Regions from separate parts of the Brevibacterium sp. OS20 genome, predicted to be linked through region 1. Evidence: predicted binding sites of a transcription regulator. Region 1 holds the regulator's gene; the other holds the start of a gene.

Region 1 (7,003 bases):
GAGAACTCGATCCGCGAACTCGCCGCACTCGCCGAAACCGCCGGATCCGAAGTCCTCGACGCACTCATCCAGCGTCGCGACAAGCCGGACCCAGGCACCTACCTCGGCAAGGGCAAGGCCGCCGAACTCGCCGAGGTCGTCGCCTCTGTCGGCGCCGACACCGTGATCATCGACTCCGAACTCGCCCCCAGCCAGAGGCGCGGACTCGAGGACGTCATCAAGGTCAAGGTCGTCGACCGCGTCGCGCTCATCCTCGACATCTTCGCCCAGCACGCGAAATCCCGCGAAGGCAAGGCCCAAGTCGAACTCGCCCAACTCGAATACCTGCTGCCGCGACTGCGCGGTTGGGGTGAGTCGCTGTCCCGTCAGGCCGGCGGCCGTGTCGCCGGCGGTGCCGGAATCGGCTCCCGCGGACCCGGTGAGACGAAGATCGAACTCGATCGTCGCCGCATCCGTACGCGCATGTCGAAGCTGCGCCGCGAGATCAACGCCATGGCGCCCTCGCGGGAGACGAAGCGGAAGAACCGCGCCCGCCACCACGTGCCCTCAGTCGCGATCGTCGGCTACACGAACGCGGGCAAGTCCTCCCTGCTCAACCTGCTCACCGACGCCGAGGTGATGGTGCAGAACGCCCTGTTCGCCACCCTCGACCCGACCGTCCGGCAGGCCAAGACCGCCGACGGCCTCGTCTTCACCTACACGGACACCGTCGGGTTCGTCCGCAACCTGCCCCATCAGCTCGTCGAGGCCTTCCGCTCGACCCTGGAGGAAGCCGCCGGTTCGGATCTGCTCCTCCACGTCGTCGACGCCTCCCACCCGGATCCGCACGGACAGATCCAAGCCGTGCGCGACGTCCTGGGGGACGTCGAGACCGGAGACATCCCCGAACTCCTCGTGTTCAACAAGGCAGATATCGCCGAGGAGGCCGTGACCACCGGCCTGCGCGCGGAGTATCCCGACGCCCAGTTCGTCTCTGCCGTGTCGAAGGAAGGGATCGACGACCTCATCGAGGCCATCGAGGACCGCCTTCCCGTCCCGGACATCGACATGACCGTGCTCATTCCCTATGAACGCGGTGACCTCGTGTCGAAGATCTACGCCCTCGGTACGGTCGAACACGAATCGCACGGCACGGAGGGCACCAGCCTGCAGGCCAAGGTGCCGACCGAGCTCGTCGACGAACTGCGCGAATTCCAACGTCCGGACCTGGTCATCGACGAGTGAAGACTGTCGACACCCTCCTCGAATCCGCCGTCGGCGCCATCGGCGGATCGCCACGCGAGGGTCAGCAGGAGATGGCGCAGGCGGTCGCCTCGTCGCTGGACAAGGGAATCCATCTGCTCGTGCAGGCGGGAACAGGCACCGGCAAATCGCTGGCCTACCTGGTGCCTGCAGCCGAGTACGTCACCCGCACCGGCGGGAAGGTCGTCGTATCAACGGCGACCCTGGCCCTGCAGACGCAGATCATCCACCGCGACCTGCCCCGGCTGTTCAAGGCCGTGAAGAAGGACCTCGATCCGCTGCCCCGGGCGGCACTGCTCAAAGGCCGCCGAAACTATGTGTGCAAGCACAAGCTCGCCGGCGGGTACCCCGACGAGGGCGAGGGCATGCTCTTCGACCTCGGTGCCGACGCCGAGGCGGGACGCAAACCCACCGAACGCTCCGGTCTGGGGGAGGAGATCCAGCGGATCCGCACCTGGGAGAAGACCACCGACACCGGCGACCGGGACGACCTCCTGCCCGGCGTCAGCGATCGTGCCTGGTCACAGGTGTCCGTCAACGCCTTCGACTGCCTCGGTTCGAACTGTCCGCTGTTCACCGAATGCTTCGCCGAAATCGCCCGGAACAAAGCCGCCGAAGCCGATATCGTCGTGACGAACCATGCCCTGCTGGCCATCGACGCCTTCGGGGAATCGAACGTGCTGCCCGAGCACGATGTCATCATCATCGACGAGGCCCACGAACTCAAGGACCGGGTGACCAGCGCCCTGTCCGGGCAGATCAACACGAGTATGCTCTCGGCCGCGACGAGCTCGGTACGCAAACACACCACCGTCCAGGACGGAGTCGTGTCACTGCTCGACTCCGCCGCGGCGGCTCTCGAACGTGCGCAGGCCTCGGTGCCCGAGGGACTCATCCTCCACATGAGCGAGGCGCTCGGACTGGCCCTGGCACAGATCCGCGACTCCGCCCGCCAGATCATCAACGACATCGGCGGCAAGACCGAGGACGCCGACGCCGGCCGGCAGATGGCCAAGGCGCGCTGCCAGGAGATCTTCGAACTCGCCGAACGCTTCTGCGACCCTGGCAAGAACGACGTCATCTGGCTCTCGCGCTCGACGTTCAGAGAGAAAGAGACGACGAACCTCGTCGTCGCACCCCTGAGTGTGGCCGGCACCATGCGCAACGGCATCTTCGAGGAATCAACGGTCGTGGCCACCTCGGCGACCCTGTCCCTGGGTGGGAACTTCGACGCGGTGGCAGCCTCGTTGGGACTCTTCGGACCCGACGCCCCGAAATGGGACAGCCTCGATGTCGGTTCCCCGTTCGACTACGGCAAGCAGGGAATCCTCTATGTCGCCTCCCACCTGCCCAAACCCGGACGCAGCGGGCTGAGCGAAGAAGCGCTGACCGAACTCGAAGAACTCGTCGAAGCCTCGAACGGCGGTGCACTGGGACTGTTCTCCTCGCGGGCGGGCGCGAACGCGGCAGCCGAACATCTGCGGAAGAAGTTCGATTTCCCGATCCTGCTCCAGGGCGATGACGGACTGCCCGCCCTCGTCTCCCAGTTCACGGCCGACGATCAGACGTGCCTGTTCGGGACGATGTCGCTGTGGCAGGGAGTCGATGTGCCGGGTCGGACGAACCGCCTGGTCATCATCGACCGACTGCCCTTCCCTCGTCCCGACGACCCGCTCATGCAGGCGCGAGCACGCGATGCCGACCAGCGGGGAGTCAACGGATTCATGGCCGTATCGGCCACGCATGCCGCGCTGCGCCTGGCGCAGGGGGCCGGACGCCTTATCCGGTCGACCAAGGACAGGGGAGTGGTGGCCGTGCTCGACTCGCGGCTGCGCTCGGCCCGGTATGCCGGGTTCCTCGTCAATTCGATGCCGCGGATGTGGCCGACGACGAACTCCGGCCTCGTTCGCAAGAGTCTGGCCCGCCTGGCCGAAACCGACGAAGGATGACAGAAAAGCCCGCGACCGAATCGGTCGCGGGCCTTTGTGTTCAGACTGCGGAGAGCCGACGGAAGATCAGAGGCGGCGGATGACGGCGACGACGAGGCCCATGATCTGCGCGTAGGTGCCGTCGATGGGCTCGTAGTTCTCGTTCTGCGGCATCAGCCACTGCTGACCGGCCTTGCGCTTGAGCGTCTTCACCGTGGCCTCGCCGTCGAGCAGGGCGGCGACGATCTGACCGTTGTCAGCGGTGTGCTGCTTGCGCACGACCACCCAGTCGTCGTGGCAGATGGCGGCTTCGATCATCGAATCGCCGACGACCTTGAGCAGGAACATCTCACCGGAGCCGACGACCTGCGTCGGCAGGGAGAAGACATCGTCGACTTCCTGTTCGGCCAGGATCGGGCCACCGGCGGCGATGCGACCGACGACCGGCACCTGCACAGTGTTGTTGGCCAGCTCCTCGTACTTCGCGCGCTCGGCCTCTTCCTCTTCGAACGGATTGACCACTTCGATGGCACGCGGGCGCTTCGGGTCACGGCGGACATAGCCGAGGCGTTCGAGCTGGGAGAGCTGATGGGCGACGCTGGAGAGAGAGGCCAGCCCGGCGGCCTTGCCGATCTCGCGCATGCTCGGCGGGTAGCCGTTGGTCACGACGGCGCGTTCGATGGTTTCGAGCACGAGACGCTGACGGGGAGTGAGGCGGAAGTCGCCCTCACCGGATGACCCCTCAGGGATCTGGACGACGTCGTCATCGGTGCGAGCGGCAGCGATCTCGCTGGCAACATCTTCGTTGCGAGGCCTGCCTCTGCCTCGTTTGTTCTGAACCATTGCTCGTTCCCCTTCGTTCTATTCCCTGCCGCTGAACGCCGTGATCTCCGCTTCGGAAATTCTCGTGTCAGTGCCGACTGAGATGGTTCTGACAGATCAATCAACAACGCTGGTTCCCTCTCATTGTCGCATAGATGTTCGAGTTGGACTGGACATTTGTTCGATTGGCATGTTGAATAGAACAGACGTTCTACCGATTACTGGTGGAATCGTACGAATGAAAGAGGTAATGCGATGTCTGCACAGAACACCGAGCTGCACCTGACCCCTCGTGGACGCCAGGCTGTGCGCCTTCTCCGGACCCTGCTCGTCGCTCTCGTCGTCATCGGCGGGGCGGTCCTCCTCGCCACCCAGTCGTTCTCGGCCGCTGCTGTCGCCGAATCGGAGACGGAGAGCATCGGCATCGACGCCGAGTCAGTCGTCGTTGGTGAGGGCGAATCGCTGTGGACCGTGGCTTCGAATCTCGGCATCGACCGCGACACCCGCGATGTCGTTGCCGATATCGTCGAGATCAACCACCTGGACACCCCGACGGTTCACCCGGGACAGACCCTCGACGTCCCCGTTCGCTGAGGTCGAACCCTGCTCGACCGGGATGGCGCCGGCCCGACCGGCAGCGCGCTGACCCGTCCGATCGGGTGAGCCGACCGGCCGATCTCGATGCCCGACCCGCCGCCCGGGCGGCGGGGGCCTCTCGGTAGAATGATTGCCGTGGGAAACATCGACTCTCTGCCAGTGCGTTCAGACCTCGTCGGCCTCAAGCCGTACGGGGCTCCGCACCTCAATGTGCCGGTCCAGCTCAACGTCAACGAGAACGCCTATCCGCTTCCGGGCGTCGTCGTCGATAGCATGCGCGTCGCCGTCGATGATCACTTCGCAGGACTCAATCGATATCCCGATCGCGAATTCACCGCACTGCGCGAACACCTCGTCACCTATCTGGATGGTGTGAACGAACGCGCCGGAGACTCCGTCGACCTCGATCCCTCCATGATCTGGGCCGCCAACGGCTCGAACGAAGTGCTCAGCCATATCGTCCAGGCCTTCGGTGGTCCGGGCCGCACCGTCTTAGGGTTCACCCCCTCGTATTCGATGCACCCGCTCATCACCACGGGCACGGGTGCCGAATGGCAGCACGTCGAACGCAAGGACGACTTCACTCTCGATGCCGAGACGGTCGCCGCCGAGGTGGCTCGTGCGAATCCGGACATCGTCTTCCTGTGCACCCCGAACAATCCGACCGGCACCTCGATCGGCCTCGACGTCATCGACGCCGCCTATGACAACTGCGCAGGGATAGTCATCGTCGACGAGGCGTATGCGGAATTCTCCCGCCCCGCCAAGTCCTCGGCGATGACTCTGCTTGAGGGCCGGCCCCGTCTCGTCGTCTCACGCACCATGAGCAAGGCCTTCGCCTGTGCCGGCCTGCGCTTGGGTTACGCGATCGCCGCACCCGAGCTCATCGACGTCCTTCGCCTCGTCCGTCTGCCCTACCACCTGTCCGAGATCACTCAGGTGCTGGCCTGCACGGCACTCGAACACGCGGAGCTGCTGCTGGGCAACGTCGACCGACTCATCGACTCGCGCAACCGGATGGCGAGCCACCTCGCCGAGGCGGGCTTCACCGTCCACGACAGCGATTCGAACTTCGTCCTCTTCGGGAACATCTCCTCACCGGCCGATCTGTGGCAGAAGCTGCTCGACCGCGGAGTCCTCATCCGCGATATCGGCATCACCGGCCACGCCCGCGTCAACGCCGGCACCGGGGCAGAGACCGAAGCGTTCCTGACCGCCATCGACGATATCCTCGCCGAATCACCGGACATCCTCGCGGATCGTCCGCAGACCCCTTCATCAGCCGCCCCGACGAAAGGCACTCCATGAGGCAGGCCCAGAACTCGCGCACCACATCCGAGTCCACGGTGTCCGTGTCCGTCAACCTCGACGGCACCGGCACCTCGAACATCTCGACTTCCGTGCCGTTCTTCGACCATATGCTCACCGCCCTGTCGAAGCACTCGATGATCGACCTCGACATCACCGCGACCGGCGACACCCACATCGACGTCCACCACACCGTCGAAGACACCTCAATCGTGCTCGGTCAGACCCTGCGCGAAGCGCTCGGTGACAAGGTCGGCATCCGCCGCTACGGCTTTGCCGCCGTGCCGCTGGACGAGGCTCTGGCCCAGTGCGTCGTCGACGTCTCAGGGCGCCCCTACTTCGTCCACGAGGGCGAGCCCGAAGGCCAGCAGTACCACCTCATCGGCGGTCACTTCACCGGGTCGATGACCTCCCACTCGTTGGAATCCATCGCCTTCAACGGCGGACTGACCGTCCATCTCGATCTGGTGCGCGGTCGCGACCCGCACCACATCGTCGAAGCCGAGTTCAAGGCTTTCGCCCGCGCGCTGCGCGAGGCCGTCGAGACCGATCCGCGCAGCGATTCCGTTCCCAGCACCAAGGGAGTCCTGTGAGCACGACCGTCATCGTGACCCCGTTCGGGGTCGCCCAACAGTTGGCCGCCGCCTGCGTGCTGTCGAACATCTCCGGCACCATCGTGCCGATCGGCGAGTTCAGCGGAATCGTGCTCGCCGACACGGATGTCAAAGCCGGCAACGAGGCGGCCGCGGCGATCTCGAAGCTCGCGGGCAAACACGAGGTCCTCCTCCTCGTGCGCAGCGAAGAGCAGATCGACGCCGGCCACTTCCGTCACGGTGCCCGCGAATCCGATGTGCCGGCCGGTCTGGCGCTGAAGAACCTGCCGGATGTGCTCGAAGGTCTGCTGCTCGAAACCGTTTCCGCAGACGATGTCGAAGGCAGTATCAGAACCGACTCGATGACGAAGCTGCAGGCCAGTGCGGCCACGATGAGCCCGGGTCGGGCCGCCATGGCACGCACGGCACTGCTGTGGATCATCGCCGCCGTCCTCGCCGGACTCGTCATGGCCTTCGGCATTGCCCTGGCCCTGGGTGGGAACACCGTCGCCT
Region 2 (7,003 bases), 1.2 Mb from region 1:
CGATCTCGAGACCGCGGAACTGAATCCTGTGTGGCCGGATGGTGATTTCTGGTTCTCCCCGATCTGGGCAGACGATTCGACCATCGTGGCCACCGCGGATGATCACGGTCGCGGCAGCATCTTCATCGGTGACATCAATGATGCTCAGCCTCGGCGGCTCGTCGGGGGCGCCGATCAGAAGTATTCGTTCTCGGGGCTGGCCCTGCGCGAGGACACGGTCGTGGCGACCGCCTCGGCGATCGATGTCGCGCCGCTGCCGATCTCCGTCGACCTCCGCACCGGGGTCATCAGCGAGCTCGCGAACCCCGCGACGGTGCTCGACGAGGAAGGCACCCTCACCGAGGTCGAGGTCCGTGCCGAGGACGGCACGCCGATCCGTGCGTGGCTGGTGCTTCCGGAAGGGGAGGGGCCGCATCCGCTCGTCGTCTTCGCCCACGGCGGACCGTGGGGGTCGTGGAATGCGTGGACTTACCGGTGGAATCCGGGTCCCTTCGCGGCTGCCGGCTATGCGGTGCTGCTGCCGGACCCGGCGATCTCCACCGGCTACGGGCAGGCGATGATCGATCGCGGTCAGCAGCAGCTCGGCGGCACTCCTTTCACCGACATCATGGCGCTGACCGAGGCCGCAGGGGAGAGGGCGGACATCGATTTCGAACGTGTCGCCCTGGCCGGCGGGTCCTACGGCGGATACATGGCCAATTGGGTGGCCGGGCATACCGGCAGCGCGTTCAAGTGCATCGTCACCCACGCCTCTCTGTGGAACACCACGTCGATGGGGCGGACGACGGACAATTCGTCGTGGGATCAGGCGATGCGGGAACAGTCGACTCAGTATTCGCCGCACCTGTTCGCCGATGACATCGAGGTGCCGATGCTCGTCATCCATGGCGACAAGGACTACCGGGTACCGATCGGTCAGGGTCAGGAGCTGTGGCTGGATCTTCTCACTCGGGCGAAGACTCCCCTCGACGCCGATGGCGACACTCAGCATCGGTTCCTCTACTTCCCCGACGAGGGGCATTGGATCCTCGGCCGCGGGAACGCCGAGGTCTGGTACCGCACCGTGCTCGCGTTCCTCGATACGCATGTGCTCGGCATCGACGCGAACCGAGTTCGCACACTGGGGTGAGCCGGCAGTCGGTTCGTCGGTTTCCTGAGGTGGGCGCGGCAACCGGTTCGTCCGCGCCGCGCGGTGGGGCGGTAGCTGCCTCGTCTGCGCCCCGCGCTGGGGAGGCTACCGGTTTGACGGCGCCCCTGGGGCGAGGCGGCAAGCGGTTCGTTCGCACCTGGGGCGAGCCGACAGCCGATCTGTCGGCACAACACCCGTCGGCACCTTGCCCGACGAGACCCAACTCGCCAAGACCCTGCTGCGGGGCAAATTCACCAACTGATTCCGTACCCTGAATGAGGCGTTCGCAGAGCGATGGAAGGACCCTGATGACACAGACCGAACAGATCCCCGCCGAGGCGGTCATCCACAATGCGTGCATCCTCGACGGCGATCGGGTGACGTTCACCGAGGGGACCGCGGACACGTGGATCGCGGTCGCCGAGGGAACGGTCACGGCACGGGGCCGCGGGGACGGCTGGAAGGACAGGGCCGCCTCGGCGAGAGGTGAGGTCATCGACGCCGCCGGCGGATACGTGGCTCCCGCGTTCGTCGATATCCACTGTCACGGTGCGGGCGGTGCGAGCGCCGAGGACAGGAGCGAGGGGATCGATGCGATCCTCGACGTGCATTGGGCCCACGGCACCGGCAGGCTCGCTCTGTCCTACGTCTCCGACACGATCGAGGGGCTGTGTGAGTCCTTGCGCGCGGGCGCCGGACTCGTCCGTGAGCGGGCCATGGTCATGGGCCTGCACGCCGAAGGCCCGTTCCTGTCCCCGGATTTCAAAGGTGCGCATGCGCCCGAAGTGCTCACATCGCCGACTCCGGAGGCGGTCGAAGCAATCCTCGAGGCGGCCGATGGAACTCTGAGCCAGATCACCATCGCGCCCGAACTTCCCGGTGCTCTCGATGCGATCGGTCGGTTCTCTGCGGCAGGGGTGCGTGTGGCCGTCGGTCACACGGCTGCCGATTATGCGCTGGCCGCGCAGGCCTTCGAGGCGGGGGCGAGCATCCTCACCCACGCGTTCAATGCGATGCCCGGAATCCATCACCGTGCTCCGGGGCCGGTCCTCGCCGCGGCCGAGGCCGAGCATGTCACCGTCGAACTCATCAATGACGGCGTCCATGTCGTCGCCCCGGTCGCGCGTATGCTCCACGAACTCGTGCCCGGGCGCATCGCTCTCATCACTGACGCCATGGCCGCGACCGGCCTGCACGATGGGAGCTATCACCTTGGTTCGCTCCCGGTCGAGGTCAAGGATTCGGTGGCTCGTCTGGTTACCGCGGATGGCACTCAGGGCGCCATCGCGGGGTCCACGTTGACGATGGACGAGGCTGTGAAGCGGGCCGTCGCCGAGGTGGGACTCAGCCCGTTCGACGCTGTGCAGTCCGCAGGATTCGTTCCATTGCGTGCGGTGGGCGGAGTGCCGGAGCCGGGTGATTCTCTGCAGGCGGCGGGCGGTGCCGCTGGTGCCGGCAGCCTGTTGGCTCCCGGAATGCCGGCTGATCTCCTGCTCCTCGATGAGGACATGAGCATCCGAGCCTCTTCATTGGGGGACTGAACCCGCCTGAACCGGGCTGAATCGGGCCGAACCGAGTTGAACCGGGCTGAACCGAGTTGAACACGGCTGAACTTGGAAAGTGGGCACAGCTGTCCCCTGAAAGTTGGGGCGGCTATTTGTCGAACAGGGAGTCGACGATGTCGTCCGCGATGAAGCGGGCGTGGAGGATCGGCTTACGAGCCGGGTCCTTTGCGGCAGGCGGAATGTAGGCCGGTCGCCCGTCGAAGAGCATCACCGTGTCCCAGGCGGTGCGGTCGAGCAGGTGGTGGTGATAGCTGCAGAGCAGCGCGAGATTATTGATCTCCGTCTTTCCGCCGAGCGACCATGGAAACACATGGTTGGCATCGCACCAACCGGGAGGGGCGTCACAGCCGGGGAAGGTGCAACCTCGGTCACGGGCGGTGATCACTGCCAACTGTTTGCGATTGGCGAAGCGCTGTTCTGTGGCCACCTGCATCGTCTTGGCCCTGTCGCTCATGAGGTGGAAGAACAGCGAGCCGTTGAGGCCGTTTCTCATCAGTTCCTTGATGGGAATGGGATTGTCGGCGCCCGTGGTTCCGTGTCCTGTTCCTTTGGCCAGATCTTCGGCGGTGGCGTTGATGACGAGAGCATAAGGCGCTCCTGCAGCCGTCCGCTGCTTGTCGATCGTCGTGACGAGGCCGGCGAATCGTTCGTAGATCCATTCGCGCGCCGAGGGCTGTTCGGCGCTGACGTCGACGAATCCGCCGTCCTCACGAACGCCGACGCCGGGGACGGCAGCCGAATTTCCGCTCGTGCGAGCTGCGTTGAGATCGGGTTCCGGAACTCGCTTCGCGTCATATCGGTCACCGGAGAGCACCGCGTCGACGATCTCAAGCAGCTCTTTGTCTGGCAGCGGCGAGCTCGTCTCCTCAGAAGCAGCGGTTACGGTGGCGGGATTGCCCGCGGCCGCGATCCCGGAGGCGCCAGTCGCCGAGTCGGCACCGGTCTTGTCGGCTTCTCCCGCAGACTGGATCCGTGAGGTCAGCAGTCCGTTGAGAGTGCCGCCGGTGACGGGGTCGAGCAGTCCACGCAGCTCCCAGTCGCCGTTGGCCTTGGCGCGCATGGACATGTTGTACGCAGAGCGGTCGGCCGAGTCATTCGGCTCTGCGCCGTCCGGGTCGATATAGCCCATGAGCTTGCCGAAGATCTCGCGCAGGTCCTTGAGACGGACCTTGGGCGCGTTGTCGACCAAGCGCGTCTCGACGTCGGTGCGGACCGTCTGACTGACCCACGTGGGCAGTTTGCGCATGCAGTCTTCAATGACAGACGCCTGGGCGGCGGAGACCGTGCCGGCATGGAGCGCATCTGCGACGACAGGGTAGAGAGGCGGCAGAGCCTGTCCGGCCATGTCGACGCGTCCGCCGAGGTTCTTGGCCATATCGGTGCGGCGATTCGCTTCCGCGCCGGTGAGGTTGAATCGGTTCTCGATGAGCGACTTCGTCGACTTGGCGCCGAAGTCGCTGGGTGTTCCGACACGTTCGCAGACGGAGAGCGCGAGCGTCGACAATGCATCGTTGATGCGTGTGATCGCCTCGACCCCATCGGCGAGCATGATGGCCTGATCCGGTCCCATGGGGCGATCGAACGAGCGCAGCTCATCTTTGAGGCTCATCAGCTGAGTGATCGAAGAGGTGACCTCGGGCGCAAAGCGGCTGAGATCTGCCCACTCCTCGTCGGCCAGCAGCGGGTGTCCGCTGGTCTGCGAGGAGTTGTCGGCGTTCCGATCGGAATGATCGGAGCTGCGTTCGGGAGTGAGGGTCATGGGGATGAATTCCGTTCACCAACATCGTTGTTGTTGGAATCCAGTGTACGCTCATAATGCATGGAAAGCCATAGATGATCGAAAAAAGTTTCGAACACAAATTCAGTGTTCGTCACAGTTCGAGGATGCTCACAAGATTCTTTGTGTCCATGCAGGTCAGGGGTGGTGTCGGCTGTGGCCGAGGTGAACCGGCTTCGAATGTGTCAGTCGGTCGTGGCACGATTGGAGTATGGATGCCCTGCTCCTCATTGACACCGACGACGCCAGCTACCCCAGCGATGACGCCATGGAGACCCTCGGCGATATCGTCACCCGCACCCGCGCTGTGGGCGGTGTGCTCATCTTCGCGTCGACGAAGGCCGACCTCGCCGACACTCCCGATGAGGAGCTGAGCATCTTCGTCCCCGATGAGGAGGATCTTGTGCTCCGATCCGAGAGTCCGGATGTGTTCGAGGGCGTCGACGATCTGGCCGCAGGTCTGCATGACCTCTCCGTCGACCGGATCATCATTGCCGGCGCCGACGCGTCCTCCGCGGGCACCCCCGGAGCCGTCTACGCCTCGGCGATGGCGGGTCTTGTGTGCAACTTCGACGTTGTCGTCCTTTCCGACTCCACCACTGACCCCGATGGCAACCTCGTCGCCTGGGGGGATGCTGCCGCTGATGCCGGTGCCATGGTCAAGAAGACCGCCGATACCTGGCTGCGGATGTAGGCTCAGTCGCCTTCCCGAAATTGTTCTACATTGAGTAGAATGTGGGAGCGAGCTGAGAGGAGGGCCCATGACCGGATGGACGAAATCCGTACGTGCGCTCTTCGCTGCCCTCTTCACGACTCTCCTTGCTCTGCTCATGCACCTCGGTGCCGGTGGCGGCGTCTCGATTCCGGGCACTGTGGTCGTCTTCGTCCTCGTCCTCTGGGCGGCGATGATCGTCGCAGGCAGGCGTCTGGGCTACCTCACTCTGGCCGGCTTGCTCGGCCTCGGACAGGTGCTCATGCACCTGACGATGAGTTGGTCCGCACACACCTTCGCCCATGCGGGGACCCACGCGGGAACCGCTCAATCCGGAAGCGGGCAGGCCGGAGCTGCAGGTGCCGGATCCACTTCCGCCGAGGCGGCCCTCCATGCCCACGCCGGACACATCGTCCCAGCCTCCGGCTCCCTTGACCTCGGTCCTGCCGCAACCGCGCTCGGACATGCGAGCCACGGGGCAACCTCGGCGGGAATGATCATCGCCCACGTCGTCGCCGTCCTCGTCACCGCCGTGATCCTCAAACGCGGTGAGGACATCGTCCTCAGCATTCTGCAGCTGGCACTGGGCCCGGTGATCGGCGCACTGCGAGCCCTCGCCGAGGCGGCCGGAGTCCTGGCCGACGAACCGTTCCGCAAGCTCTGCGCTTCGTTCCGGGTGCCGCAGCCGGTCACATCGGCGGTGGTCGGCCCGAACTACCGCCGCGGCCCTCCCGCGTTCGGCTGACATCCCAATCGGCGTTTGCAGCGCCGACCCACACCTGGTTTCCCGGGTGACCATCCATCTTCGGGCGACCGCCCAGACAGCGGCGGGCCGCCCCTCGGTGACAGTCGAACACGTCCGCGCACACCGCTGCGCGCAGAGTACACGTACCCGCACCCTGGCCAGCACATGCCCTGCGCACTTGCACTCGCACGAGCTGCGCGCAGGCAACTGTGACCTGCGCAAAGGCTCACGAAAGCGCTGCCGGTCAGCCGCGTTCCCTGCACACAGGCGGACGAACGCGATGCGGCTCAGCGCCCGCAGCTTCGGGCAGCAGAGACTCTGCGACCGAAGATCCTCGTCGTCTGACGGCGGGGGACACGCGGGACTGCCTGTGCCAACAGGTGACCGCGGCGCGCGCCGACATGTGCTCGACAGCACCTGAATGACGAAAGTGCAGACATCATGCGAAAGAACATCACCCTGGCCCTTGCCCTGCCCATCGCCGTTGCCATCGGCCTGGCAGGCTGCGGCCAAGACGACAGCAAGGCTGCCGGTTCGACACAGACCGACGGCGGCAGCTCCACCTCGGCGGAATCCTCGGAAAGCGCAGTCGACGCCGAAGCGCTCAGCTTCGACGGCGCTTGGGTCAAGGCCGCCGACGACGGAATGACCGCGGTCTTCGGGGAGCTGAAGAACAACACCGACGCCGACATCAACCTCGTCGAGGCGAAATACGCGGACGCGGAGATGGTCGAACTCCACGAAACCGTAGGCGACGGCTCAGGCGGAATGTCCATGCAGGAGAAGAAGGGCGGCTTCACCATCCCGGCCGGGGAGAGCCTCCGCTTCGAGCCCGGAGGCGATCACATCATGATCATGGGACTGAAGAAGGCGATCAAGCCGGGCGAGCAGATCAAGCTCGATCTCGTCACCGCCGATGACGAGACCGTCGAGGTCACGGCCGTGGCCAAGGAGTACTCCGGAGCCCAGGAAGACTACGCGCCCGGTGAGGCTGAAGGTTCCAGCGACGACCACGGCGACCATGGTGAGCACGGCGACGAGGGCAAACACATCGGCGCCGACAGCGAAGAGCACG

What was found. Region 1 encodes LexA, which represses DNA repair genes until DNA is damaged. Its sites were predicted from a motif close to TCGAACANNTGTTCGA; they were not measured.
Region 2: ACVZTU_RS17005 (HNH endonuclease signature motif containing protein) is a predicted target of LexA. The motif match lies at 4,544-4,559, and genes of this name have one in related genera.

Annotation. Positions count from the first base shown of each region.
Region 1 is NZ_CM166367.1:2,591,819-2,598,821, reverse strand. It holds gene hflX (GTPase HflX) at 1-1,224, shown strand, start outside; gene ACVZTU_RS11625 (ATP-dependent DNA helicase) at 1,221-3,191, shown strand; gene lexA (transcriptional repressor LexA) at 3,258-4,013, opposite strand; gene ACVZTU_RS11615 (LysM peptidoglycan-binding domain-containing protein) at 4,248-4,586, shown strand; gene ACVZTU_RS11610 (histidinol-phosphate transaminase) at 4,725-5,897, shown strand; gene hisB (imidazoleglycerol-phosphate dehydratase HisB) at 5,894-6,490, shown strand; gene ACVZTU_RS11600 (hypothetical protein) at 6,487-7,003, shown strand, end outside.
Region 2 is NZ_CM166367.1:3,807,208-3,814,210, reverse strand. It holds gene ACVZTU_RS17015 (S9 family peptidase) at 1-1,129, shown strand, start outside; gene ACVZTU_RS17010 (N-acetylglucosamine-6-phosphate deacetylase) at 1,438-2,670, shown strand; gene ACVZTU_RS17005 (HNH endonuclease signature motif containing protein) at 2,783-4,453, opposite strand; gene ACVZTU_RS17000 (ferredoxin reductase domain-containing protein) at 4,683-5,165, shown strand; gene ACVZTU_RS16995 (hypothetical protein) at 5,233-5,928, shown strand; gene ACVZTU_RS16990 (copper chaperone PCu(A)C) at 6,370-7,003, shown strand, end outside.